4 regions of the Streptomyces sp. NBC_01244 genome follow, and region 3 is predicted to be linked to each of the others. Evidence: riboswitches for the same ligand, from Rfam matches in the RefSeq annotation. Region 3 holds a riboswitch; each other region holds the start of a gene.
What was found. A riboswitch is a leader RNA that binds a small molecule or an ion and turns the genes downstream of it on or off. The one in region 3 is predicted to bind cobalamin.

Region 1 (6,969 bases), 5.3 Mb from region 3:
AAGATGCCCATCTCGAAGGGGGTGACCCCGTTCACCACGGCCACGGCCACGTTGTTGAGGGAGGAAGGCTTCAGCATGCTTCCAGTGTGCCAGGAAGTGTGGCAGTAATTCGCTCTTCCATGACAGTCCTGCCACTGTCGGGTTTCGGCCGCCCTGGCGAGAGTGGAGTCATGAACACATTCCTCGACTACCTCGTCGTCCTCGCCGTCGCCGCCCTCCTCCTGGGCCCCGCCCTCTACGGGGCCGCGCGCGAGCGCCGCCTCGACCGGCAGATCCGCGCGGCCGACGAGCGCCGCCGCCGGGAACGGCAGAGCGCCCCCGCCCGAAGTCCCGGTCACCCAGGTCCGTCTCCCCAAGGGCGGGGGCGCCGACAGCAGATGACGGCCGCTTAGAAGTCTTCGTCCAGGTCGACCGTTCCCTCGACCGCGACCTGGTAGGCCGACGGGCGGCGCTCGAAGAAGTTCGTCAGCTCCTGGACGCCCTGGAGCTCCATGAAGGTGAACGGGTTCTGCGAGCCGTAGACGGGCGCGAAGCCGAGGCGGACCAGGCGCTGGTCCGCGACGCACTCCAGGTACTCGCGCATCGACTCGGTGTTCATGCCCGGCAGGCCGTCACCGCACAGGTCGCGGCCGAACTGCAGCTCCGCCTCCACGGCCTCCTTCAGCATGTCGACGACCTGCTGCTGGAGCGCGTCGTCGAAGAGCTCCGGCTCCTCCTTGCGGACCGTGTCGATCACCTCGAAGGCGAAGCTCATGTGGGCGCTCTCGTCGCGGAACACCCAGTTGGTGCCCGTCGCCAGGCCGTGCAGCAGGCCGCGCGACCGGAACCAGTACACGTACGCGAACGCCCCGTAGAAGAACAGGCCCTCGATGCACGCGGCGAAGCAGATCAGGTTCAGCAGGAAACGGCGGCGGTCGGAGGCCGTCTCCAGGCGGTCGATCTTCTCGACCGAGTCCATCCAGCGGAAGCAGAACTGAGCCTTCTCGCGGATCGAGGGGATCTCCTCGACCGCGTCGAAGGCGGCCGCGCGGTCGTCCGGATCGGGCAGGTAGGTGTCGAGCAGCGTCAGGTAGAACTGGACGTGCACGGCCTCCTCGAAGAGCTGGCGCGACAGGTACAGGCGCGCCTCCGGGGAGTTGATGTGCTTGTACAGGGTCAGCACGAGGTTGTTCGAGACGATCGAGTCGCCCGTCGCGAAGAACGCGACCAGGCGGCCGATCATGTGCTGCTCGGAGGGCGTCAGCTTCGCGAGGTCCGCGACGTCCGAGTGGAGGTCGACTTCCTCGACGGTCCAGGTGTTCTTGATCGCGTCCCGGTAGCGCTCGTAGAAGTCCGGGTAGCGCATGGGGCGGAGCGTGAGCTCGAAGCCCGGGTCCAGGAGGTTCTTGGTGGTGTCGGACATTACTGGCAGGCCTCGCAGGACTCGGGGTTCTCAAGGGAGCAGGCCAGCGCGTCGGCGTCGACGGCCTGCGGGAGCGGGGTGGCGGCCGCCGGGACCGTGCTGCCGGAGGCGGCGCGGGCGATCTTCGTCGCGGGGCGGGAGCGCAGGTAGTACGTGGTCTTCAGGCCCTGCTTCCAGGCGTACGCGTACATCGAGCTGAGCTTGCCGATGGTGGGCGTCTCCAGGAACAGGTTCAGCGACTGCGACTGGTCCAGGAACGGCGTACGGGCCGCCGCCATGTCGATCAGTCCGCGCTGCGGGATCTCCCACGCCGTGCGGTACAGCTCGCGCACCTCGGCCGGGATCCAGCCGAAGCCCTGGACCGAGCCGGAGGCCTCGCGCAGCGCCTCGCGGGTCTGGGCGTCCCAGACGCCGAGCCGCTTGAGCTCCTGCACCAGGTAGCCGTTGACCTGGAGGAACTCCCCGCTCAGGGTCTCGCGCTTGAACAGGTTGGAGACCTGCGGCTCGATGCACTCGTACACGCCCGCGATGGAGGCGATGGTCGCCGTCGGGGCGATGGCCAGGAGCAGGGAGTTGCGCATGCCGCTCTTGGCGACGCGGGCGCGCAGCGCGTCCCAGCGCTCCGGCCAGTTCAGCTCGACGTCGTAGTGATCCGGGTGCAGGACGCCGCGGGCGGTGCGGGTCCGCTCCCACGCGGGGAGCGGGCCGCTGCGCTCGGCCAGGTCGCAGGAGGCCTCGTACGCGGCGAGCATGATGCGCTCGGAGAGCTTCGTGGACAGGGCCTTCGCCTCGGGGGAGTCGAAGGGCAGCTTCAGCTGGAAGAAGACGTCCTGGAGGCCCATCGCGCCCAGGCCCACCGGGCGCCAGCGGGCGTTGGAGCGGCCGGCCTGCTCGGTCGGGTAGAAGTTGATGTCCACGACGCGGTCGAGGAAGGTGACCGCGGTGCGGACGGTCTCGTCCAGGCGCTCCCAGTCGATGCCGCCGTCCACGTCGCCCGTCCCGGGCAGGACGAAGGCGCCGAGGTTGACCGAACCGAGGTTGCAGACGGCCGTCTCGCCGTCGTTGGTGACCTCGATGATCTCGGTGCAGAGGTTCGAGGAGTGGACGACGGTGCCCGGCTCGGCGGTCTGGTTCGCCGTGCGGTTGGAGGCGTCCTTGAAGGTCATCCAGCCCTGGCCGGTCTGCGCGAGGGTGCGCATCATCCGGCCGTACAGGTCGCGGGCGGGCATGGTCTTGCGGGCCAGGCCCGACTCCTCGGCCTTGCGGTAGGCCGCGTCGAACGCGTCGCCCCACAGGTCGACCAGCTCGGGGACGTCGGCCGGGGAGAACAGCGACCAGGCGGCGTCGGCGTTCACGCGGCGCATGAACTCGTCCGGCACCCAGTGGGCCAGGTTCAGGTTGTGCGTACGGCGCTGGTCCTCGCCGGTGTTGTCGCGGAGCTCCAGGAACTCCTCGATGTCCGCGTGCCAGGTCTCCAGGTAGACGGCGGCGGCGCCCTTGCGGCGGCCGCCCTGGTTCACGGCGGCGACGGAGGCGTCGAGGGTCTTCAGGAACGGCACGATGCCGTTGGAGTGGCCGTTCGTACCGCGGATCAGCGAACCGCGGGCGCGGACGCGGGAGTACGAGAGGCCGATGCCGCCGGCGTGCTTGGAGAGGCGCGCGATCTGGTGGTAGCGGTCGTAGATCGAGTCGAGCTCGTCCAGCGGGGAGTCCAGCAGGTAGCAGGAGGACATCTGCGGGTGCCGGGTGCCGGAGTTGAAGAGGGTGGGGGAGGAGGGCAGGTAGTCGAGGCGGCTCATCAGCCGGTAGAGCGAGGCCACTTCCTCGACGGCCTGGACCGACTCGTTCTCGGCGAGGCCGCAGGCCACGCGCAGCATGAAGAACTGCGGGGTCTCGATGACCTGGCGGGTGATCGGGTGGCGCAGCAGGTAGCGGCTGTGCAGGGTGCGCAGGCCGAAGAAGCCGAAGCGGTCGTCCGCGCCCTCGGCGAGCGCGTGCCCGACCAGTGCGTCGAGCCGGTTCGCGTGCAGGCGCACGAAGTCCGCGGTGCGGTCGGCGATCAGCCCCTCGCGGTGGCCGACCTCGACGGAGCCGGAGAAGGAGGTGGCGCCCTGGCCGGCGGCCTCGACGCGCACGGCCAGCGTCAGCAGGCGGGCGGCGAGGCGGGAGTAGGCCGGGTCCTCGGAGATCAGCCCGGCGGCCGCCTCGGTGGCGAGCGTACGGAGCTCCGCCTCGTCGGCGGCGGCGCTGCGGCCGCGCAGCGCGGCGGCGGCGACCCGGCCGGGGTCGGTGTCGGGCAGATCGGCGGTCAGCTCGGTGAGCGTGCGCAGGAGCGCGGCCCCCGGACCCTCATAGGCGGACGGGTCGGACTCGGCGCGCGGTGCGGAAGGCGCGATGGTCACGGGGGGAGCTCTCCCTCGCTCGGCTCCGGGAACACCTTTGGTGCGGGGCGCGAGGGGGCGCACGTGGGGGAGCGCGTGCCTGGCAGGGCAGTGCGCGTGCGCCACGTGGCGTCCACCGGCCCAACCGCGAGGCCCGGACGTGTCTGCACCCGGTTCGGTCGAGCCGGGCGCACTGTCGACAGGTCCTCGGACTTGCGGATGCGCCGAGCGAGTCGGTGCATTTCATACCGTTGCGGGACAGTTCCGGATTCTCACCGGATTCCCCTGCGACGACAGCGAGCATGAGCATACATGTGGGGGCCGCTGCTTGCGGTAGCCCCCACATGTTGTGTCGCTCCCCGTGGGCGGTACGGCCCTAGAGCTCCAGGCGGTAGGTCAGCAGCGGCAGGCCCGGAACCGGGGACCAGTCCCGCTCCGGCGTCCGTACGAAGCCCAGCCGGTCGTAGATCCGGTGCGCCCCGAGCATCTTCTCGGTGGTCGACAGCACCAGGTGGCCCACGCCCTCCAGGTCCCGGGCGCGGCTCACGCAGGCCCGTACGAGGGCCTCGCCCGCGCCGCGTCCGCGCGCCGCCGGGGAGACGGCCAGCATCCGGAACTCCGCCTCGCCGGGACCCGCGATATCGCACAGCGGGCTGCCGGGAGGGGCGAAGGTCACACCGCCGAGCAGCGTGCCCTCGTACTCCGCGACGAGCACCTCGCCGGCGGGGGCCCGGCCGGCGACGTCGCGCAGCCGGCCCAGGTAGGGGTCCTTCTCACCGAAGGTCAGCAGTCCGTCGTCGAGGTAGGCCCGTGCGGTGATCTCGGCGAGCTCTTCGTATTCGGCGGTCGCCGCCGTCCTGATGATGATGTCCATGGCTCCGAGTGTGCGACAGGGCAAGGAAAGAGGCCGCCGCATTCCGTCGGGTGGACGGTGATGCGGCGGCCCCGGGGGCGCTCCGGCTCAGCAGCAGCGGAACCCTTCGCGCGGATCGCCCTCGCGGGCGTCCGTACGGGCCCGCTCGAAGGCCCGGCGCGACTGGACCTCGGCGTCGGGGTCGTGCGTACGGGCGTGGGCGACGTAGTGGTCGTAGGCCGCCTCGCCCGAGAACTCCCGTACGAAGTACCGGGCCCGGCTCAGCACGTGGTGCAGGCGCGTCACGCCGGTTCCCGCACGGGGTCCTCCACCCGGCCCCCGCCCGAGTCGAGGCCGGCCGCGGCGAGCTCCGCGCGCTCCTCGGCGGTCGGGATGAGCCCGGCCGGGGCGACGAGCCTGGACTCGGTCCACGGGACCTCGGTCAGGGTGACCGACTCGGGCTTGCGGATGGCCCGGAGGCAGGTCCGGGCCGCGTCCACGAGCACGATGATGATCAGCAGGGCGAAGAACACCGACAGGACGCCGTCCACCGTGGCGTTGGTGACGACGGTGTGCATCTCGTCCATGTTCTTGGCGGGCTTGAGGACCTTGCCCGCGTCGATGCCGTCCTGGTAGACGTCCCGCTGCGCGAAGAAGCCGATCTTCGGGTTGTCGGAGAAGATCTTCTGGTAGCTGGCGGTGAGCGTGACGGCCAGGTCCCAGGCGAGCGGAACGCCCGTCACCCAGGCCCACTTGAGCCGGCCGGACTTGATCAGCAGGGTGGTGCAGACGGCCAGGGCGACCGCGGCGAGGAGCTGGTTCGCGATGCCGAACAGCGGGAAGAGCTGGTTGATGCCGCCCAGCGGGTCCTTGACGCCGACCCACAGGAAGTAGCCCCAGCCGCCGACGACGATCGCGCTGGCGAACCAGACGCCCGGCTTCCAGCTGACGTCCTTGAAGGACTTGTGCACGTTGCCGAGGGTGTCCTGGAGCATGAACCGGCCCACGCGGGTTCCCGCGTCGACCGTGGTCAGGATGAACAGGGCCTCGAACATGATCGCGAAGTGGTACCAGAAGGCCTTCATCGAGGTGCCGCCGATCACGGCCGAGAAGATCTCCGACATTCCGAGTGCGAAGGTCGGCGCGCCGCCCGTACGGGACAGCAGGCTGGTCTCCTCGACGTCCTTCGCGGCCTGCGCGAGGGCCTCGGGGGAGATGGCGAAGCCGAAGTTCGTCACGGCCTGCGAGGCCGTCTCGACGGTGGCCCCGACGACCCCGCCGGGGGAGTTGATGGCGAAGTACAGGCCGGGATCGATGATGCAGGCCGCGATGATCGCCATGATGGCGACGAAGGACTCGGTCAGCATCGCGCCGTAGCCGATGACCCTGACCTGGGTCTCCTTCTGGATCATCTTCGGGGTGGTGCCCGAGGAGACCAGGGAGTGGAAGCCGGACAGGGCTCCGCAGGCGATGGTGATGAAGACGAACGGGAACATCGAGCCGGCGAAGACCGGGCCGTCGCCGCGCGAGGCGAACTCGGTGACCGCCGGCATCTTCAGCGTGGGCATGGCGATGACCACGCCCACGGCCAGCAGCCCGATGGTGCCCACCTTCATGAAGGTGGAGAGGTAGTCGCGCGGGGCGAGCAGCATCCACACCGGCAGGACGGACGCCACGAAGCCGTAGGCGATCATCCAGATGACCAGCGTCTCCTTCTCCAGGGTGAAGGTGTCCGCCAGCGAGGACTCGGCGACCCAGCCGCCCGCGACGATGGCGAGCAGCAGCAGCGCCACGCCGACGACGGAGACCTCGGTGACCTTGCCCGGGCGCAGGACGCGCAGGTAGAAGCCCATGAAGAGGGCGATCGGGATGGTCATGCCGATGGAGAAGACGCCCCACGGGGAGTGCGCCAGCGCGTTGACGATGACCAGCGCCAGCACGGCCAGCAGGATGATCATGATGGCGAAGACGCCGATCAGCGCGGCGGCGCCGCCGACCGGGCCGATCTCGTCCCGGGCCATCTGGCCGAGCGAACGGCCGTTGCGCCGGGTGGAGAAGAAGAGCGTCACCATGTCCTGGACGGCGCCCGCGAAGATCACGCCGACGACGATCCAGATGGTGCCGGGCAGGTAGCCCATCTGCGAGGCGAGTACGGGACCCACGAGGGGTCCGGCGCCGGCGATGGCGGCGAAGTGGTGACCGAAAAGCACCCGCCGGTCGGTCGGGTGGAAGTCGACACCGTTGTCAAGTCGTTCGGCGGGGGTGGCGCGGGTCTTGTCCACCTTCAGGACGCGGTGCGCGATGAAGCGCGCGTAGAAGCGGTAGCCGATCGC
Region 2 (6,969 bases), 5.5 Mb from region 3:
TCTGTGCAGAAGTTGGTAGACGGGGTTCGTCTGGAACTCCGAAAGTGCCCTCACTCGGATCTCGGCATGCAGAGGCCCTGACTCCTCCACGCCCTTGAGAATCCTTCGCCGGACTGCCTTGATTTCCTTCGTCGCACGCTTCTCGGCGTGTTCCTGGGTGTAGCCGAAGGCGGCGAACATCCGGTCCACGTGGAGGTCTGCGTAGACGAAGTCGACCTGTGCGAACCGGGTCGTGGCCCATCGGGTGAGGCCGGATATGCGCTCGGAGCTGAAGTAGCTGTTCCCAGGACTCACTCCGATGAGCACATGGTCGCCGTCTTCCCAGATGTGGTGGCAAGTGCGGGTGAAGGGCAGAACTTCGAATGATGCGTCAGCTGTGATCGTCACCTGTGTGATCGCCCTTGTTGCCGCTTGTCCCTGGGAGCCCTGCGCTCCCGGTGTGGCGGCAATGTCGCTACGTTATGCCGTGGTCCCGGAGCGTGACAAGTGGGGGCTTGAATTGTTGGCTGGAATTATCGCTTCCGCACTACGGAAGAGTAATTGAATTTCTATCTGCCGCTCGAACGGGACCCGGGGCGTGAGGGGGCCGGGCATGCCGCTACCCTGAGCCGGTCAACAAGCACCAAGAAGGGGTGGACCCAGTGGCGGACATCGAGAACGCACGGACGACGTTCGGCAAGTTCGACGTGAACGGTGACGGCTTCGTCACGGCCGACGAGTTCCGTTCGGCGATGGCGGCGATGGGCGACCCCTTCGCCGGCCCGGTCGCGGAGGCCGTGATAGCGGCCAAGGACTCGAACGGCGACGGCCTGCTGAGCTTCGACGAGTTCTGGGACTCCCTGAACAAGTAAGCCCCCGCGCCGCCCCCCGGCCCCTGCCGGGCCGGGGGCGCGCGTCAGGCCTGCCGCGGCTCGGCGGCCATGCCCTCCACCTCGGCGAGGGCCTCCTCCAGCCAGCGCAGCCAGAACGTCTCCAACCCGGTTCCCGCGTGCAGCACGACACGCCGCAACCGGTCCTCGTCGGAGTCCCGGCCGGCCGGGAAATCCTTCTCCTCGATGCCCTCGTACACGGCCGACTGGGCCCGGTGCAGCTCCAGATGCCGCCGCAGCTCCGCGGCCAGCCCCTGCGGCCCCACCACCGCGGCCGCCCGGATCCGCAGCAGCAGGGGATCCCGCACCGGCTTGGGATCCTGCCGCTCCCCGACCCATCGCGCCAGCTCCCCGCTCCCGGCGGGCAGCACCTCGTACTCCTTCTTCTGCCCCCGCACGGGCCCCTCGCTGGGCAGCGCCCGGATCAGCCCGGCCTCCTCCAGCCGGCCGAGCTCGCGGTAGATCTGCTGGTGCGTCGCGGACCAGAAGTACCCGATCGACTTGTCGAACCGCCGGGTCAGCTCCAGCCCCGACGAGGGCTTCTCGAGCAGGGCGGTGAGGATGGCGTGCGGGAGCGACATGCGGCCATCCTAGATTTGCCCCCAGGCGGCCAGTGTCTGCGGATCGCGCGGTCCGGGGGCGCCCGCCGCCAGGTGGCCGTGGGCGCGCAGGAAGGCCGTCACCGCCGGGGACCACGCCGGGCGCAGGCCCGCCGAGGTGAGGAGGGGCGGGTCCGAGAGGAGGGGCTCGGCGGGGCCGAAGCGGATGCCCGCCGGGGTCAGGACCGCCGCGTCGTCGGCCCAGCGCACCGCCAGGTCCACGTCGTGGGTGGCCATGACCACCGTCGTGCCGGAGGCCCGCAGTCCCGCGAGGACGTCGAGGAGCCGCTCCTGGCCGTCCGGGTCCAGGCCGGCCGTCGGCTCGTCCAGGATCAGCACCCGCGGAGCCATCGCCACCGCCCCCGCGATCGCCGCACGCTTGCGCTGCCCGTAGGAGAGCAGGTGCGTGGGGCGGTCCCGGAGGTGCGTGATGTCCAGCGCGGCGAGGGCCGAGTCCACGCGGGCGCGGACCTCCGGAGCGGGGAGCCCCTGGTTCATCGGGCCGAAGGACACGTCCTGTTCCACCGAGGCCGCGAACAGCTGGTCGTCGGGGTCCTGCACCACCAGCTGGACGGACGTGCGCAGCCGGGTCAGGCCGGCCCGGTCGTACGAGACCTCCGTGCCGTCCAGCCGCAGCGATCCCGCGCCGGGCCGCAGGCCGCCGCTCAGCAGCCGCATCAGCGTGGTCTTGCCGCTGCCGTTGCGGCCCAGCAGGGCCAGCGCCCGGCCCGGCGCGATGGCGAAGTCGACGCCGGTCAGGACCGCCGGGCCGTCCTCGTAGGCGTAGCCCGCGCCGGACAGTTCCACCACCGGGTGGGGTGAGGGGGGCAGCGACGGGTTCACAGGGAGAGCCCCTTCAGGGTGAGGGTCAGGGTGATCAGGGACGCCAGCAGGCCGGCGGTTGCCGTCAGGAAGCGCCACGACAGGGCCGCCTCCGGTACGAGGACCCGCAGCGCCCCGTCGTAACCGCGTCCGGCCAGCCCCGCCTGGAGCTTGGCCGCGCGGTCGAAGGCCCGTACGAAGGAGGTGGCGGCGAGCCCGGCCAGGGAACGCCACACCGCCGCCCGGCCGGTGTGCCCGAGCCGGGCCGCCTGGGCCCGGCGGACCTGGGCCATGGAGTCGAGCAGCAGGAAGCCGATCCGGTACATGACCAGGGCCACGTCTACGACCGGGGCCGGCACCCCGGCCCGGACCAGCCGGGGCAGTACGTCGGAGACCGGGGTGGTGAAGGCGAACAGCAGTAGTCCGAGCGAGGCCGCCGAGGTGCGCAGCAGCAGTTCGGCGGCCAGTCGGGGGCCGTCGGGGGCCAGGGACACCGGACCCGCCGGGCCCCCGACGGCGAACAGCAGCGGCAGCGCCCCGGTGAAGCAGAAGCCGAGCGGGATCCGGAAGGCCCGCCAGAGCTGCCGGCCGGCCACCCCGGCCGGGCCGAGCAGCACGGCGAGGGTGGCGGCGGCCACCAGCGGCCCGCCCGGCCAGGGCGGCAGGCACACGGCGGTGACCGTCAGCCCGACCCCGAGCAGGGCCTTCTCCAGCGGGTGCCGACCGCGCCAGCGACTGCCGTGCGCGGCCACGTCGATCGGCAGCACCGCCTACGCCTCCGGGGCGGCGGCGGCAGCGGCGGCGGCCGCTCCTTGGCGGCGGCCCTTGCGGACGCCGAAGTAGTAGGCGAGCACGCCCGCGCCCAGCGCCGCCTGCAAGGCGAACAGCGCGGACTCGATCTCGCCGGAAGGGGGCTCGTACAGAGGGGAGAACCAGGGCTCGTAATCCGGCTTCAGCTCGGTGATCGCCACCTCGGCCTGCGCGTCGGCGCCGGCGAAGGGCTCCTCCTTGCCCTCGCCCAGCCCCAGGGCGAGCGGCAGGACGGCCAGCGCCGCCACCAGGAGCAGCAGCAGCGTGTTGATCTTCGCGTTCTTGGACATCCCGCTCATCAGGCCGCCGCCTTCTCTTCGGTACGGGCGGAGGTCAGCTTCGCGACGCCCAGCCGGACCAGGTCCGACTTGCTCGACGCCATCAGCAGCCGCATCACCAGGACGGTCAGCAGCCCCTCGCTCACGGCCAGCGGTATCTGGGTGACCGCGAAGATCCCCCCGAACTTCGCGAGCGAGCCCGGGAAACCGGAAGCCGGGTCCGGGAAGGCCATGGCGAGCTGCACGCTGGTGACGCAGTAGGTGACCAGGTCGGCGAAGAAGGCGCCGAAGAACACGGTGACCATCAGCGGGAGACCGGACTTCCGCAGCAGCCGGTAGACGGCGTAGCCCGCCCACGGGCCGGCGATGGCCATCGAGAAGACGTTGGCGCCGAGGGTGGTGAGCCCGCCGTGCGCCAGCAGCAGGGCCTGGAACAGCAGGGTGATCGTGCCGAGCACCGCCATGATCGGCGGCCGGAACAAGATCGCCCCGAGCCCGGTGCCCGTGGGGTGCGAGCAACTGCCCGTCACGGAGGGGATTTTCAGGGCGGACAGGACGAAAGTGAACGCTCCGGAAGCGCCGAGCAGCAGCGTGCTCTCCGGGTTGGCCTTCACCTCGCGGGTGAGCGAGCGGACGCCGTGGACGACGAAGGGGGCGGACACGGCGCCCCAGGCGACCGCGTGCAAAGGGGGCAGAAACCCCTCGGCTATATGCATGAGTAGGGAGACCTCTCCAGCACCTCGTGGATGGACAACGCGCCCCGGCCGGTCTCCTGGCTCACGGGTTGATGTCCATGCTCCGCCTTCCCGGGCAGCGCGGAACCTCCCGCGCAGCCCAGTGGCTTTCCCGCAGGAGTGGAGCCGGACTTCCCGATCACAGTGGCGAGGGCCGCACCGGTTTCCCACCGGTTTCCCGAACACCAAGGCCCGCTGACCCTAGTCGGCCGCGCGGACCGGTCACAACCCGCCCCGATCGCGCCGGGTGGTGACCGGATTCCGCTTGTGCGTCACGCCGTGTGCCCGTGCGGCTGCCGTCTGCCTCAATGGCCCCGCGTGGAAACGGAGTTCCACGGATCCGTGGCAGCCCGGGCCCGGCTGCCCGCTTCGGCGCGCCCTTCCGTACGGACGAACCGGCCGCGAGGTCCTCATCGCCTGCGCCGGTCGCCCGGTCGCCCGGTCGCCCGGACGGGCGCGGCCCGGTGGCGGCCGCGCCGGGCCCCGGAGAGGCTGGACGGGTGGCTACCGACACCGCGCACTCCTTCGACTACTCCGACCTCACCGCCGTCTACGTCAACTGCACGCTCAAGCGATCGCCCGAGCCCAGCAACACCGAGGGCCTGATCGACAAGAGCCGCGCGGTGATGGAGGCGGCCGGGGTCCGGACCTCGCTCATCCGGGCCGTCGACCACGACATCGCCACCGGTGTCTGGCCCGATATGACCGACCACGGCTGGGAGAGCGATCAGTGGCCGGTGCTCTACAGCCAGATCATGGACGCCGACATCCTCGTGCTGTGCGGCCCGATCTGGCTCGGGGACAACAGCTCGGTGATGAAGCAGGTCATCGAGCGGCTCTACGCCTGCTCCTCGATCCTGAACGAGCAGGGACAGTACGCCTATTACGGGCGCGTGGGCGGGGCGCTGATCACCGGGAACGAGGACGGCGTCAAGCACTGCGCCATGAACATCCTCTACAGCCTCCAGCACCTCGGCTACGCGATCCCCCCGCAGGCCGACGCCGGATGGATCGGCGAGGCCGGACCCGGGCCCTCGTACCTGGACCCCGGATCCGGCGGACCCGAGAACGACTTCACCAACCGGAACACGGCCTTCATGAGCTGGAACCTCATGCACCTGGCCGCTCTGCTCAAGCGGTCCGGCGGGATGCCGGCGCACGGCAACCAGCGCTCCCTGTGGGACGCGGGCTGCCGCTTCGACTTCCCGAACCCCGAGCACCGGTAGCCCCCGGTCCCGCCTCCCTCTTCACTCCTCCCGCCGGCGTGCTCAGCAGACGTTCGGGTGCGCGATGTCCAGGACGAAGCGCTCCGGGGCGTGCAGCTTGAACGAGGTGTAGGCGGGCTTGGTGTCGAAGGCGGCGCCGAAGGTGACGTACCCCTCGTAGTCGCCGGTCAGGGCGATGCCCTTCAGCTTGGGCAGGTAGATCTTGAGGAGTTTGGGCCCGCGGTAGACGTTGCGGCCCGCGTCGTCGTGTCCGGCGGCGGGGTGCAGGCGGATCTCCAGGAAGTACCGCCCGGGCAGCGGGACGGGCTTGCCGGATCCGTCGTAGATCAGCGACGGGACGCGGGTGACGGTGACCTCGGGTACGTATCCCTGCAGGTCGATGACCACGCGGTCGTACGTGCAGTGCCCGCCCCAGCGGGCATTGACGACGAGCGGAGTGATCGTGGTGGCGGTAGTGGTGGCGGCGGCGGTCGTGGCTGCGGCGGAGGCCGGGGCGGCGAAGGCGAGCATGGCGGAGAGCAGTGCGCCCAACCCCAGTGCGGTGGCCTGCCGGCGGCGTGGACGGTTCATGGCGTCCCCTCGATTCCGAGAGACGGGGAACGGTGTCACCCGTGAAGACGCGCCCGCTACGGTCGTGGTTGCACCGGGTTCGCCGCGTTCGCCGGGCTCACCCGGTTGATCGCGTTTACCCGGTTCAGCTGGGCAGGAGGGCGCTCAGCTCGGCGTCGAGGTCGTAGTACCGGTGCTCCTGGCCGCGCGGCACCAGCTCGGTCATCCGGCGGCACAGCTCCCGTACGTCTTTGGCCCGGGCGGACACCACGCACGACTGCTCGCCGTTGCTGAAGGCGAGGAAGACGCGCGGCTCGGTGCCCTTCCAGCGCGGCCACACCTGTATGTCGCCCTCGCCGGTGGCGCAGATCTGGCCGTCGAGCAGCAGTTCCCGGGAGAAGACCCAGCGCGCGAGGTGCATCCCGGCACCCTCGAAGTCGAGGGAGATCTCGTACGGCCGCTCGGTGCGGTACACGAAGACGCCCCGCACCGGGACGGGCGCGGTCGCGGCCTCGAGCCGGAGCGGCAGGACGCGGTGTTCGGTGCCGGTCATGCGGGCGCCTCTCTCTCGGGTGGGGTCTCGCCGACGCACGCGCGACATGCCCACTCGGGCAAGCTAGCCCACCCCCGGACCGCTTTTCCGCTGCCGAAGGTCCCGTACGGCCGGGCCGCTCGGCCCTACTTCGCCCGATGCGCCGAGCCCCGCCCTCCGGGGGGAGGGCGGGGCTCGGCGGACCTGTGCGACCGGGGCGGGGGCCCCGGCCGGCACTACGGGAGCGGGTTGTAGATGAAGGACTCGTGCGCGTTGGACTGGCCGATCGCGGTGAAGCCCGAACCGTTGGCCTGGGCGCCGTTGTTCTGGTTCGAGGCGCCGAAGCCCGAGGCGACCTGCTGGGCGGTGGAGGAGTTCCCGAGGTTGCTGCCGCCGACCCCGCTGCCGAGGACGCCGGCGAGGGCCGCGTTCGACGCGGTCCCTGCCGCACCGGCCCCGTTGTCGGCCTGGGCGACGCCCGAGAGGAGCGCGAAGGCGAGGGGGAGCGATGCGGCGGCCGCCATCACGCGGATGCTGCGGGTGCTTGCCA
Region 3 (6,969 bases):
CGATGTTGTCCTGCACCCAACGCAGGGCCGCGAGTTGGTCGGTGAGCCAGACGTTGCCGCACTCCTCGCCGTCCTCCGAAGCGAAGGACAGCAGGCCGAGCGGTCCGAGCCGGTAGTTGAGGTTCACCACCACCAGGTCGCCGCTCCGCGCGAACGTCTCGCCCGAGTAGTTCGGCATCGCCCCGGACCCGGAGATGAAGGCGCCGCCGTGGATCCAGACCAGGACGGGACGTCGGGCGTCGTCGATGCCGGGCGTCCACACGTTGAGTGTCAGACAGTCTTCGTCGAAGGGGGCGAAGCCGTGGCCGCCGAGGATCGGGTCGCCCTCGCGGACGGCCTGCGGTGAACCGGGGCCGAAAGCCGTCGCGTCGAGGGTGCCGCTCCATCCCGGGTGCGGCTGAGCGGGCCGCCACCGTAGGGGCCCGACGGGCGGCGCCGCGTACGGCACGCCCTTGAACACGGCCAGGTCGTCTTCGGTGGCGCCGCGGATCGCGCCCGATCGCGTGTGCACGACGGGCGCGGTGCGGTTTTGGGCGAAACCCATCCAGTGCGTCCTTCCAGGCCGGTTTCGAGGGATCGAGGGATCGAGGTGTCCAGGGATCGAGGTGTCCAGGGACCGTGAGCCGACAGGTTATTGCGTATTTCTTGCGAGCGTCAATATTGTTCTATCTATCATCAAGTGGAGGTTCGCATGACGGCGTGGCGTATCGGTACGACGGTGATTCACAAGGTGCTGGAGGCGGAAGTCACCGTGTCTCTCGCGGGGGTCCTGCGGACGGACGACACCGCGCTCCTGAAGAGGTACCCGTGGCTCGCTCCCGACTTCGGCATGGCCGACGGCACCTTTGTCCTCTCGGTCCACGGGCTGGTCGTGGACACCGGTGCACGCCGGATCCTCGTGGACACGTGCGTGGGCAACGGCCGGGCGTCGGTGCCGTTCCTGCCCATGCTGGACTCGGCATGGCTCGAAGACCTCGCCGCCCTCGGCTACCCTCCGGAGTCGATCGACACGGTGGTGTGCACCCACCTCCACTTCGACCACATCGGGTGGAACACGCGCCGGGTCGACGGGAAGTGGGTGCCGACGTTCCCCCGTGCACGCCACCTCGTCACCCGGGCGGAATGGGACCACTGGGCCAGCGACGCGGACGCCGACCTCCACGACACGATGCAGCCCCTGCTCGATGAGGGGCTGGTCGACTTCGTGGGGAACGACCACCGCGTATGTGACGGCGTACGCCTGGAAGCCGCCCCCGGGCACACCCCGGGCCAGGTCGCGGTCGTGGTCGAATCCGGCGGCGAACGAGCCGTGATCACCGGTGACCTCGTGCACCATCCGGTGCAGTTCATCGAACCGGATGTAGCCGGCCTCGCCGACACCGACGCGGCGCGGGCCGCCGCCACTCGGCGGGCGTTCGTCGACCGGTACGCCGACACGGGAACCCTCGTGATCGGCACCCATTTCCCCGCCCCCACGGCCGGCCTGCTCCGGCGCGGCGGTGACGGGGGAGTGCGGTTCGTCGTGGACGGCCTGCGCTGACCGGCAGCCGGTCACCGGTGTTCCCGCCTCTCACGTGGCCAGTCTGAGGACTGCGTCGAGCAGGCATTTCCCGCCGAACATCAGGTCGGTGATCCGGGTGTGCTCGTCAGGCGCGTGGATGAGCCGCATGATGTCCGCGTCACTCGCGGAGGGAAAGAACCCGACGACCTTGGTGTCGGGGAAGGCGCGGGCATCCGTGGCGGCCGGATTGATGTACGGCAGCACCCGCGCACCCGGTTCGTGGGCTGCGACGGTATCGCCCAGGACGCGCAGGAGCTCTGGATCGTCGTGCACGCCGTGGCTCACTCTGCCGTGCAGCAGCGACACCTCGACACGGTCACCCACCGCCTTCTGGACCTGCGCCACCCACCGATCGGGCAGTTCTCCCGGCAGGAGACGACCGTCCAGCACCACGTCGGCTTCGACGGGCACCACGTTCTGGCGCTGCCCCGCGGACAGCATGGTCGGAGTCGCGGTGTTGTGGAGCCCGGCGACGACGAACTCCCGAAGGACGGGATCGATGGGCAGAGCGTGTGCCCGGTCCCAGGTCGGGTCCTTCAGCAGCTGCTCGATCGCCGCCGCGCCCGGGCCCGGATGCAGGTCCGCCAAGGTGGTGAGCATCCGCCGCGAGGCCGGATGCAGTACCGACTCCGGTGCGAACGCCCGCAGCCTCAGCAGGGCCTCGGCCAACGTGAAGACCGCCGACTCCGAGCGCGGGACGGAGGCGTGGCCGCCGGGCCCGCGCGCGGTGACCCGCATCCGGGCGCTGCCCTTCTCGGCCACCTGGACGGTGTAGACGGGGCCGCCGGGCGTCATGAAGCGCTGGCCGCCGCCTTCGTTGAACGCGAACTCGGCCTCGACGAGGCTGCGGTGGTTCTCCCACAGCCAGTACGCCCCCAGCCTGCTGCCGGCTTCCTCGTCGGCGGTGACCACCAGCAGCACGTCCCGACGGAGCGGGGTCCGGTGTGCGGCGAGGAGTTGCATGATCAGCAGGCTCGCGGCGACTTGGCCCTTCATGTCGAGTGCCCCGCGGCCCCACACGCAGCCGTCGGCGACCTCGCCCGAGAAGGGGGGACGGCTCCATCCGCCGGGTTGGGCGCCGACCACGTCGGCATGGCCCAGCAGCATGAGCGGCGGTTCCTGACCGGTCCCGGGCAGCCGGGCGACCAGGTTGGCCCGTCCGGGTTCGGACTCCAGGATCTTGTGCGCGATACCGGAGCCCGACAGCTCGCGGGAGAGGTGGCGTGCGACGGCGATCTCATGGCCCGGAGGGTTCGAGGTATCCAGGCGGATGAGCGCGGAAAGGTGGCTGACGAGGTGTCGTTCCTGTTCGGCCCAGGAGAAGGGCAGAGGCATCGGCCGAGGTGAGGTGGACATCTGGGCTTCGGAGCCTCCGTGGCTTGACGCTGAGTGTGCCGACGGAAAGATGATTACACGTGTAACTCCCTGAAGGTGTCCAGTCGAAGAAAATCCGTACGTTCACTCGGCGGGTGCAGGGCTGGCGTGCTCCCATGACGACCGCCAACGGCTATGAGAAGCGCATTGCGGAAGCCCAACAGGCGACCATGTCGGGCTGGGACTTCAGTTGGCTGAAGGGCCGGGCGGACGGCGAGGGCCCCTCGTGGGACTACGGACAACTCGCCCGAGGCTTGCTTCCGCGCGCGCGAAGCCTCCTGGACATCGACACCGGCGGCGGCGAACTCCTCGCCTCGCTCTCCCCGCTGCCACCGCAGAGCGTGGCCACCGAGAACTGGGCGCCCAACTTCCGCCTGGCGCGGCAACGTCTCGCACCGCTGGGCGTGGAGGTCCACCGGACATCGGGATCGAACCTGCCGCCCGGCCCCTTCGACTTGATCCTCAACCGACACGGATCGCTGGATGCGGCAGGCATCCGCACGGCCCTCGCGCCGGGTGGCCGGCTCCTCACCCAGCAGGTGGGCAGCCGAAACCAGTTGGAACTGAACGAAGCCCTCGGCATCCCCTCGCCGATCGACCCCGACGGTTGGACCCTGGGTGTCGCCGTACGGGCGCTGGAAGACGCGGGCCTTCACGTGACCGCAGCACGAGAGGAGATGAGCCCCTACACCTTCTACGACATCGGGTCGCTGGTCTTTCAAGTGCGCGCCATCCCATGGCAGTTCCCCGGATTCGTGCCCGCCGAGCATGAACCGGCACTACGCCGACTCGACCGGCACCTCGGAATCACAGGCGGATTCACCGTGCACGACCACCGGTTCCTGATCGAAGCGGCGCCGGCATCTTCCGGTCCGGCTCAAGGTTTTCCGCCGTGCCGCCCGCAAGGCCCGCTTCCAGGCCCCGATCCGCTTGGCACCGCGCACGCTCCCGGCCGAGCAGCTTCCACCTGAGCGGCCGGCTCCCACGTCCGGCCCGGATCCGCGTGTCTCATTTCACCGTCCGACAGCTGGACAGCAGGGTTCATCCTCGCGTGCGGCGGCCTAGTGTGTGCCTCGCAGCTGGTTCGCTCCCGTCCGCCAGGCGGGATGCGTCGTAAGAGGGAACCCGGTGGGAATCCGGGACTGCCCCGCAGCGGTGAGTGGGAACGACCGCCGTCATACGCACTGGGACCGGAACCGGTCCTGGGAAGCGACGGCCAGTAGGTGCGGGCCTTCGGGGTCCGCGTGCCCGCGAGTCCGAAGACCTGCCCGTTGCCCGTACGCGGACGATTCCGTGTGCGGAGATCCCGGTGACCTCGTGGGCGGGTCGGCGTACACATCGAGCGGCGCGAGCGGTCATTCCGCTGTGCGAGCCGTTCGTCGTGTCGTTCCTTCGCGTCCGCGTCCCGTTGCCGGGGCGTTCTGGACACATCTCGCGAAGGAGAGTTCCGTGACAGCGAAGCCCGCAGCCGCGGCCGCACGAGCCACCGTGTACGGCTACCCCCGTCAGGGGCAGAACCGTGAACTGAAGAAGGCCATCGAGGGCTTCTGGAAGGGCCGCGTCACCGCTGACGCCCTCCGGGAGACCGCGGCCGAACTGCGCCGCACGAACTGGCGGCAGCTGGCGGAGGCCGGCGTCCACGAGGTACCCACCGGTGACTTCTCGTACTACGACCACGTGCTGGACACCAGCGTCATGCTCGGAGCCGTCCCCGAGCGGCACCGGGAGGCCGTCGCCACCGACCCGCTCGACGGGTACTTCGCGATGGCGCGCGGCACGCAGGACGTGGCCCCGCTGGAGATGACCAAGTGGTTCGACACCAACTACCACCACCTGGTCCCGGAACTCGGCCCGGACACCGTCTTCACCGCGGACCCTTCCAAGCAGGTCGCCGAGGTGAAGGAAGCCCTCGCGCTCGGCCTCGTCGCCCGCCCCGTGCTCGTCGGCCCGATCACCTATCTCCTGCTGGCCAAGCCCGCCCCGGGCGTGGCGGCCGACTTCCAGCCGCTGACCCTTCTGGACCGGGTGCTCCCCGTCTACGCCGAGGTGCTCGCCGCCCTCAAGGCCGCCGGGGCCGAGTGGGTCCAACTCGACGAGCCGGCCCTGGTGCAGGACCGGACCCCGGCGGACCTGAACGCCGTGGCTCGGGCCTACCGCGACCTCGGCGCCCTGACCGACCGGTCAAAGCTGCTCGTCGCCTCGTACTTCGGCCGGCTCGGCGAAGCTCTCCAGGTCCTCGCCGCTGCGCCCGTCGAGGGCCTCGCACTCGACTTCACGGAGGCCGGCAGCGCGAATCTGAAGGACCTCGCGGCGGTCGGGGGTCTGCCCGGCAAGCGCCTGGTGGCCGGCGTCGTCAACGGCCGCAACATCTGGATCAACGACTACCAGAAGTCCCTCACCACCCTGGGCACGCTCCTCGGCCTCGCCGACCGGGTGGACGTGGCCGCCTCCTGCTCCCTGCTGCACGTCCCGATCGACGCCGCCGCCGAGCGGGACATCGACCCGCAGGTCCGCCGCTGGCTCGCCTTCGCCCGCCAGAAGACGCGGGAGATTTCCGTCTTGGCCCGAGGGCTGGCCCAGGGCACGGACTCCATCGCGCCCGAACTCGCCGCCAACCGGGCCGACCTGGCCTCCCGCGCCAACTCCGCGCTCACCCACGACCCGGCCGTCCGCACCCGCACCGCCGCCATCACCGGCACGGACGGCCGCCGCGCCCAGCCCTACGCGGAGCGCGCCGCCGCCCAGCGGGCGCATCTGGGCCTGCCGCTGCTGCCGACCACCACGATCGGGTCCTTCCCGCAGACCGACGAGCTGCGGGTCGCCCGCGCCGACCTGCGGGCCGGCCGGATCGACGTGGCCGGCTACGAGCAGCGGATCAAGGCGGAGATCGGCGAGGTGATCTCCTCCCAGGAGAAGACCGGCATCGACGTCCTGGTCCACGGCGAGCCCGAGCGCAACGACATGGTCCAGTACTTCGCGGAGCAACTGACCGGCTACCTCGCGACGCAGTACGGCTGGGTCCAGTCGTACGGAACCCGCTACGTGCGCCCGCCGGTCCTCGCCGGTGACATCTCGCGCCCTGAGCCGATGACGGTCCGCTGGACCTCGTACGCGCAGTCCCTGACCTCCAAGCCGGTCAAGGGGATGCTGACCGGGCCGGTCACCATGCTCGCCTGGTCCTTCGTACGCGACGACCGGCCCCTCGGCGACACCGCCCGTCAGGTGGCCCTGGCCCTGCGCGACGAGGTCAACGACCTCGAAGCAGCCGGCACTTCGGTGATCCAGGTCGACGAACCTGCCCTGCGCGAGACGCTCCCGCTGCGCGTCGACGACCATGCGGACTACCTGACGTGGGCCACCGAGTCCTTCCGGCTCACCGTCTCCGGGGTCCGGCCGGACACCCAGATCCACACCCACATGTGCTACGCGGAGTTCGGCGACATCGTCCAGGCCATCGACGACCTCGACGCCGACGTCATCAGCCTGGAAGCCGCCCGCTCCCACATGCAGGTCGCGCGCGAACTCGCCGCCCACCACTACCCGCGCGAGGCGGGCCCCGGCATCTGGGACATCCACTCGCCGCGCATCCCCTCCACACGAGAAGCGGCGTCCCTGCTCCGCAGGGGCCTGGACGCCATCCCGGCCGAGCGGCTCTGGGTCAACCCCGACTGCGGTCTGAAGACCCGCGGTTGGACCGAAACCCGCGCCTCCCTGGAGAACCTCGTCGCCGCCGCCCACGAGGTCCGCGCGGACCTGTCCGCCCACAACTCCTGACGCCCCCTGCTCCCCGGCCGACGGCCATCGAGGCCGTCGGTCCGGGAGCGCGAATCAGGGCCGGGCTCCGTACACCGTCGAGGCGGAAGCGTTCGCGGGAGCCCTTGAGGCCGGCCTGGACAGCGTACGGAAACTCGGTACGGCCGACATCATGGAGGTCAACGGCTACATCGCACTCGACGAGGACCTGCGGGGGCAGGCGGTCGAGCGGGCCCGTCGGGGGCTGCCCTCCTCCGTGGCGGCCCGCCAGGCCATCGACA
Region 4 (6,969 bases), 7.6 Mb from region 3:
CCAGGGCCGGGGGCGTCAGGATCTCCTCGTGGCGCTCACCCGGCACACCGAGGACCTGGACACTGCTGATCAGGGGCTTGAGTGACATGCGGATCTTCTCCTCGGCGGGGGGCGGGGGGCGGGGGCTAGTGGAACTGCTCTTCCTCGGTGGAGCCGGCCAGCGCGGTGGTGGAGGAGGCGGGGTTGACGGCGGTGGAGACGAGGTCGAAGTAGCCCGTGCCGACCTCGCGCTGGTGCTTGACCGCGGTGAAGCCCTGCGCCTGTGCGGCGAACTCCCGCTCCTGGAGGTCGACGTACGCGGTCATGCCGTGCTCGGCGTAGCCGCGGGCCAGGTCGAACATGCCGTGGTTGAGGGAGTGGAAGCCTGCCAGGGTGATGAACTGGAAGCGGTAGCCCATCGCGCCCAGCTCGCGCTGGAACTTGGCGATCTGATCGTCGTCCAGTGCTGCCTTCCAGTTGAAGGACGGCGAGCAGTTGTAGGCCAGCATCTGGTCCGGGTACTGCGCGTGGATCGCCTCGGCGAACTCGCGGGCCTGCTCCAGGTCCGGGGTGCCGGTCTCGACCCAGATGAGGTCGGCGTACGGGGCGTAGGCAAGGCCACGGGCGATCACCGGGGCCGTGCCGTTCTGCACGCGGTAGAAGCCCTCCGCCGTGCGCTCGCCCGTCACGAACCGGGCGTCGCGCTCGTCGACGTCGCTGGTGATCAGGTTCGCTGCCAGGGCGTCGGTGCGGGCGATGATCAGGGTCGGCGTGCCGGCGATGTCGGCGGCGAGGCGCGCCGCGTTGAGGGTGCGGATGTGCTGCGAGGTGGGGACGAGGACCTTGCCGCCGAGGTGGCCGCACTTCTTCTCCGAGGCGAGCTGGTCCTCGTAGTGGATGCCCGCGGCGCCGGCCGCGATCATCGCCTTCGTCAGCTCGAAGGCGTTCAGCGGTCCGCCGAAGCCGGCCTCGGCGTCCGCGACGATCGGGGCCAGCCAGTCCGTGGTGTCGGAGCCGCCTTCGGCCGTGGCGATCTGGTCGGCGCGCAGCAGCGCGTTGTTGATCCGGCGGACCACCTGGGGAACGGAGTTCACCGGGTACAGGCTCTGGTCCGGGTAGGTGTGCCCGGCCTGGTTGGCGTCGGCGGCCACCTGCCAGCCGGACAGGTAGATCGCCTGCAGGCCGGCCCGCACCTGCTGGACCGCCTGGCCGCCGGTCAGCGCGCCCAGCGCGTGGATGTAGTCCTGCTCGTGGAGCTGCCGCCACAGGCGCTCCGCTCCTCGCCGGGCCAGGGTGTGCTCCTCTCGGACGCTCCCGGACAGCCGGACCACGTCCTCGGCGGTGTACGTCCGCTCGATGCCCGCCCACCGCGGGTCGTCCGCCCACCGCTGCTTCAGCTGCTCGGCCGCCGCCGTCGCCGCCGTCATCGTCGTGTTCGCCTCTGCCATGACCGTCACCGTTTCCATCCGTCGCTTGTCTTGCCAATGCCCTGGACCGAAGCCCAGGTGGTGGCACTCTGTGCCTGAGTGCGAGATGCGGCCGCCGGACCGCCTACGGGGGGCGGAGCTGAGCAATGCTGCCGATCTACCGGAAGCGGGATGGCCGGATCACCGAAATCAGGGCATTGATCGGCGACCCGGGGTCCGTTCCGGCTACCGGTACCGGCTGGCCGCAGGACCGACTCTGGCAGTGGCACTGGATGCCATCAAGGGGGTACAACTGCCAAGGTTTGTGAATCTTCGAGGCCGAATTTGCCAAGTTTGCGAAGCCTCGGGAAAGGCGAAGTCGCCCTATGCTGACGGAGCCCGTCCGACCCTGGAGGAGTCCGGTGAGCAAGACGTACGCGGGAGCGCGGCTGCGCAGGCTGCGTGAGGAGCGCCGCATGACCCAGGCCGACCTGGCCAGGGTCCTCGGCATTTCACCCAGCTACCTCAACCAGATGGAGCACGACTCGCGCCCGCTCACCGTCCCCGTACTGCTGCGCCTGACCGAGGCGTTCGGGGTGGATCCCGGCTTCTTCTCGGAGCGTGACACCAGCCGTATGGTGGCCGACCTGCGCGAGGCCCTCGCCCAGCAGGTGGCCGAGGCCCGCGTGTCCCCTTCCGATCTGGCCGACCTGGCCACCCGGATGCCGGCCGTGGCCTCGGTGCTGCTGGACCTCGGCCGCCGGAGCCAGCTGCTGGCGGAGCGGCTCGCCGACGCCGCCGACGGCCGCGACGCGGTGGCGGAGTCTCCGCGTTCGCCCCACGAGGAGATCCGCGAGTTCTTCTACCGGCGGCAGAACTACCTCCATGACGCCGACTTCGCCGCCGAGGAGCTGGCCCGCGCGATCGGCATCCGCCCCGGGGACGTCATCCGCGCGCTGAACCTCCGACTCGCCGACCGCCACGGGATCCGCATCTCCGCGGACTCCGACCGGCTGCACCACTACGACGCCGCCGCCCGGGTACTCCACCTGTCGAACCGGCTCCGCCCGGGCCAGCAGGCCTTCCGCATGGCCACCCAACTCGCCCTGATCGAGTACGGGGACGAACTCGACCGGCTGGCCACCGAGGACTTCACACCCGGTTCCCCCACGCACGCCCTGGCACGGATCGGCATCGCGAACTACTTCGCGGCCGCCCTGATCCTCCCCTACACGGCCTTCCACACCTCGGCGGAGGAGTTCCGCTACGACATCGAGCGGCTCACCGACCACTTCGGGCTCGGCTACGAGACGGTCTGCCACCGCCTCAGCACCCTGCAACGCCCCAGGCTGCGCGGCGTCCCCTTCTCCTTCGTCCGGGTCGACCGCGCCGGGAACATGTCCAAGCGGCAGTCCGCCACCGGGTTCCACTTCTCCCGCGCGGGCGGCACCTGCCCGCTGTGGAACGTGTACGAGTCCTTCGCCGCGCCCGGCCGCATCCACGTCCAGGTCGCCGCCATGCCCGACGGGCAGCGGTACTTGTGGACCGCGCGCGCCGTCACCCGTCACCGCGGCGGCTGGGGCGAGCCGGGCAAGACCTTCGCCATCGGCCTCGGATGCGAGACCCGGCACGCGTCCCGGCTCGTGTACGCGGACGGACTGGACCTCGACAACAGGTCGGCCGCCACCCCCATCGGCATGGGCTGCCGCCTGTGCGAACGGCTCGACTGCCCCCAGCGCGCGGTCCCGCCGCTCGGCCGGACCCTGGCCGTCGACGAGAACAGCAGCACCTTCGTCCCGTACCCGGTTGCGGGCATTCCCGCCTCCGCCCGCGACTGACCGGAACCCGGCCGCTCAGTCCGTGCGGCGGGCCTCGCCCGCGGTGACGGGATCACCCGCCTGCACGCCGTGCAGGACATGGGCGAGCACCTCGGCTCCGCGTACGACCCTCGGGCCGGGGCGGTTGAAGTAGGCGGGCCCGTCCAGCACCCAGACGGCCCCTGCCCGTACCGCGGGGAGATCGTTCCAACCGGGGAGGGACGTCAGCAGGTCGCGCTCGCGGAGCGTGCGTTCGGGCGGAAAACCGCAGGGCAAGAGCAGCACCACGTCCGGGCGGGCAGCGCGGACCGCCTCCCAAGTCATCGGCTTCGTGTGCTCGCCCTGTGCGGCGAGCAACGGTTCGCCTCCCGCATACGTGATCTGCTCGGGCACCCAGTGCCCGGCGGGCCACAGCGGGTCGAGCCACTCGATGGCCACGACCCGGGGCCTGGCACGGCCTGCCGTCAGCCGCCGTACCTCCTCGAGCCGGGCGCGCAGCGCCGTCCGCCGGCGCTCCGCCCGCTCGCGCACTCCGAGCAGTTCCCCCACGGTGACCAGGCAGTCCAGTACGTCATCGAGGGTGCGCGGCTCCAGGCTCAGTACGCGGGCACCGCCGTCGAGCACGCGCACGGCTCGCGAGACTCCTTCGTAGGACACGGCGCACACGTCGCACAGGTCCTGGGTGAGGACGAGTTCCGGGGCGAGGGCGGCGAGCGCCTCCGTGTCCAGGGTGTAGAGCGAGGACCCGGAGTGGGCGGCCCCGCCCACGGCCTCGGAGATCTCCCGGCTGCTGAGGTCCTCGGCGGCGAACTCGGCCCGGGTGACCACGGGTACGGAGGCGACCGCCGCGGGCGGCCAGTCGCATTCGTGGGTGCGTCCGACCAGGTCGGCGGCGAGGCCGAGTTCCGCCACGATGTCGGTGGCCGCCGGGAGCAGGGAGACGATGCGCATGCACCGACTGTAGGCGCGCGGGCGGTGGGTCTGGACTTACTAGGACGTCCAACTATATGTTCGTGCCCATAAGGTCCGCGGTGCAGGGAAGCCGGTGAAAAACCGGCACGGTCCCGCCACTGTGACCGGGGAGTGTGCTGCCATCCACACGCCACTGACGAGGTCTGTCGGGAAGGCGGGCGGCACGCGGGGATCCGGGAGTCAGGATACCGGCCGCGGATGTTCCGTGTTGTCCACGAGGATGGAGCAGACACGCATGGCACCGGTTTGTACCCACGACCCTGGTGATCCGGCGGAGCGCGCGCACACCACTTCCGCGCGCTCGTAGTCCCACGACCTTCCCCAGCGGCGCATCCCATCGGGTGCCGTCCGCCGGCAGGCCGTGCCATTCCCCGGATCTCACCTGACGAGAGCAGGCACCCATGGTCCGCGAGCTCACCCATTTCATCGGCGGCAAGCACACGGTCGGAACCTCCGGCCTCTTCGCCGACGTGTACGACCCCAACACCGGGACGGTCCAGGCCCGGGTCCCCCTGGCCGGGCGCGCCGACACCGAGGCCGCCATCGCCAACGCCGAAGAGGCTCAGGCCGACTGGGCCCGGTGGAACCCGCAGCGCCGCTCACGCGTCCTGCTGCGCTTCCTCCAACTGATCGAAGGGGAACGGGACTCGCTCGCCCGGCTGCTGTCCGCCGAGCACGGCAAGACCGTCGCCGACGCCCACGGTGACCTGCAACGCGGCCTGGAGGTGGTCGAGTTCGCCGCCGGGATCCCGCACCTGCTCAAGGGAGAATTCACCGACAACGCGAGCACGGGCATCGACGTGCACTCCTTGCGCTCGCCGCTCGGCGTCGTCGCCGGGATCACCCCCTTCAACTTCCCCGCCATGATCCCCCTCTGGCAGGCCGCCCCCGCCCTGGCCTGTGGAAACTCCTTCGTCCTGAAGCCCTCCGAACGAGACCCGTCCGTACCGCTGCGGCTGGCCGAACTCTTCCTGGAGGCAGGCCTGCCGGCCGGCGTGCTCAATGTCGTCAACGGCGGCAAGGAAGCCGTCGACACCCTCCTCGAAGACCCCCGCGTCCAGGCCCTCGGCTTCGTCGGATCGACCCCGATCGCCGCGTACGTCTACGCCACCGCCGCCGCGCACGGCAAGCGCGCCCAGTGCTTCGGCGGGGCCAAGAACCACATGGTCGTGATGCCCGACGCCGACCTGGACCAGGCCGTCGACGCGCTGATCGGCGCCGGATACGGCTCTGCCGGGGAACGCTGCATGGCCGTCTCCGTCGTCGTGCCCGTCGGCGAGGAGACCGCGGATGCCCTGGTCGCGAAGTTGAAGGAGCGCCTGGCCACGCTGCGCGTCGGCCGCTCCGACGACCCCGAGGCCGACTTCGGGCCCCTGGTCAGCCGCGACGCACTGGACCGGGTGGACCGCTACGTCGGCATCGGAGCAACCGAGGGGCCGAACTCCTCGTCGATGGACGCGGGTTCACCGTGCCCGGGCACGAGAACGGCTACTTCACCGGGCCCAGCCTCTTCGACCGCGTCACCCCGGGGATGCGGATCTACCGCGAGGAGATCTTCGGCCCGGTCTTGAGCGTCGTACGGGCCGCCGACTACGAGGAGGCGCTGCGCCTGCCCACGGAACACCCGTACGGCAACGGCGTCGCGATCTTCACCCGGGACGGGGACACCGCCCGCGACTTCACCCGCCGGGTGGGCGCCGGCATGGTCGGCGTCAACGTGCCGTCCCCATCCCCGTCGCCTACCACACCTTCGGCGGCTGGAAGCGGTCCGGCTTCGGCGACCTGAACCAGCACGGTCCCGACTCCATCCGCTTCTACACGCGCACGAAGACCGTGACCTCGCGCTGGCCCTCCGGGGCCAAGGAAGGCGCGAACTTCAGCATTCCGACGACGGGATGAGCCCGGTGGCCACCCTGACCGAGGACCAGCTCGCCCTCGCCGAGGTCACCCTCGACTTCGCCCAGGAGCATCTCGCTCCCCACGCCGTCCTGTGGGACCGGACCAAGCACTTCCCCGTGGAGGTCCTGCGCCGGGCCGCCGGTCTGGGCCTCGGCGGGGTCTACGTCCGCGAGGAGCACGGCGGTTCGGGTCTCAGCCGGAGCGACGGGGTCCTCGTCTTCGAGACCCTCGCCACCGGCTGCCCGTCCATCGCCGGGTACCTGTCCATCCACAACATGGTCGCCTGGATGATCGACCGCTACGGGAACCGGGGCCAGCGAGAGCGCTGGCTTCCCGGCCTCTGCTCGGCGGACACCCTGGGCAGCTACTGCCTGACCGAGCCGGGCGCCGGCTCCGACGCCGCCGCCCTGCGCACCCGCGCCGAGCGGGAGGGCGACCACTACGTCCTGACGGGCGTCAAGCAGTTCGTCTCCGGCGCCGGAGCCTCGGGCGTCTACGTGGTCATGGCGCGGACGGGCGAGGCCGGCCCGGGCGGCATCTCGGCCTTCGTCGTCGAACGCGAAGACCCCGGAGTCTCGTTCGGCCCCAACGAGGCCAAGATGGGCTGGAACGCGCAGCCCACCCGCCAGGTCATCCTCGACGCCGTCCGGGTCCCCGACGATCGCCGCCTCGGCGTCGAGGGGGACGGCTTCCGCATCGCCATGAACGGCCTCAACGGCGGGCGCCTCGGCATCGCCGCCTGCTCGCTGGGCGGCGCGCAGAGCGCCCTGGACCGCAGCCTGTCCTACCTCGCGGACCGCGAGGCCTTCGGCGGCCGGCTCCTGGACGCGCAGGCGCTCCAGTTCCGGCTGGCCGACATGGCCACGGAACTCGCCGCCGCCCGCGCCCTGCTCCGG

Region 1: another riboswitch for cobalamin. It lies ahead of OG247_RS28420 (ribonucleoside-diphosphate reductase subunit alpha); the one in region 3 lies ahead of metE (5-methyltetrahydropteroyltriglutamate--homocysteine S-methyltransferase).
Region 2: another riboswitch for cobalamin. It lies ahead of OG247_RS29495 (energy-coupling factor ABC transporter permease); the one in region 3 lies ahead of metE (5-methyltetrahydropteroyltriglutamate--homocysteine S-methyltransferase).
Region 4: another riboswitch for cobalamin. It lies ahead of OG247_RS38180 (CoA-acylating methylmalonate-semialdehyde dehydrogenase); the one in region 3 lies ahead of metE (5-methyltetrahydropteroyltriglutamate--homocysteine S-methyltransferase).

Annotation. Positions count from the first base shown of each region.
Region 1 is NZ_CP108488.1:6,272,267-6,279,235, forward strand. Features, by position in the region: gene OG247_RS28405 (helix-turn-helix domain-containing protein) at 1-77, opposite strand, end outside; gene OG247_RS28410 (hypothetical protein) at 171-392, shown strand; gene OG247_RS28415 (ribonucleotide-diphosphate reductase subunit beta) at 389-1,402, opposite strand; gene OG247_RS28420 (ribonucleoside-diphosphate reductase subunit alpha) at 1,402-3,804, opposite strand; cobalamin riboswitch at 3,965-4,093, opposite strand; gene OG247_RS28425 (GNAT family N-acetyltransferase) at 4,160-4,657, opposite strand; gene OG247_RS28430 (YbdD/YjiX family protein) at 4,745-4,942, opposite strand; gene OG247_RS28435 (carbon starvation CstA family protein) at 4,939-6,969, opposite strand, start outside.
Region 2 is NZ_CP108488.1:6,511,967-6,518,935, forward strand. Features, by position in the region: gene OG247_RS29465 (tRNA-dependent cyclodipeptide synthase) at 1-387, opposite strand, end outside; gene OG247_RS29470 (EF-hand domain-containing protein) at 642-851, shown strand; gene OG247_RS29475 (PadR family transcriptional regulator) at 896-1,450, opposite strand; gene OG247_RS29480 (energy-coupling factor ABC transporter ATP-binding protein) at 1,460-2,311, opposite strand; gene cbiQ (cobalt ECF transporter T component CbiQ) at 2,308-3,057, opposite strand; gene OG247_RS29490 (energy-coupling factor ABC transporter substrate-binding protein) at 3,061-3,399, opposite strand; gene OG247_RS29495 (energy-coupling factor ABC transporter permease) at 3,399-4,094, opposite strand; cobalamin riboswitch at 4,124-4,317, opposite strand; gene OG247_RS29500 (flavodoxin family protein) at 4,613-5,338, shown strand; gene OG247_RS29505 (AMIN-like domain-containing (lipo)protein) at 5,381-5,848, opposite strand; gene OG247_RS29510 (SsgA family sporulation/cell division regulator) at 6,033-6,440, opposite strand; gene OG247_RS29515 (hypothetical protein) at 6,656-6,969, opposite strand, start outside.
Region 3 is NZ_CP108488.1:1,008,979-1,015,947, reverse strand. Features, by position in the region: gene OG247_RS04270 (carboxylesterase/lipase family protein) at 1-544, opposite strand, end outside; gene OG247_RS04265 (MBL fold metallo-hydrolase) at 692-1,540, shown strand; gene OG247_RS04260 (M20/M25/M40 family metallo-hydrolase) at 1,571-2,896, opposite strand; gene OG247_RS04255 (class I SAM-dependent methyltransferase) at 3,052-3,906, shown strand; cobalamin riboswitch at 3,999-4,221, shown strand; gene metE (5-methyltetrahydropteroyltriglutamate--homocysteine S-methyltransferase) at 4,385-6,709, shown strand; partial or broken gene OG247_RS44735 (hypothetical protein) at 6,801-6,969, shown strand, end outside.
Region 4 is NZ_CP108488.1:8,578,840-8,585,808, reverse strand. Features, by position in the region: gene aceB (malate synthase A) at 1-88, opposite strand, end outside; gene aceA (isocitrate lyase) at 126-1,406, opposite strand; gene OG247_RS38190 (short-chain fatty acyl-CoA regulator family protein) at 1,808-3,223, shown strand; gene OG247_RS38185 (cobalamin-binding protein) at 3,239-4,153, opposite strand; cobalamin riboswitch at 4,215-4,385, shown strand; partial or broken gene OG247_RS38180 (CoA-acylating methylmalonate-semialdehyde dehydrogenase) at 4,576-6,073, shown strand; gene OG247_RS38175 (acyl-CoA dehydrogenase family protein) at 6,070-6,969, shown strand, end outside.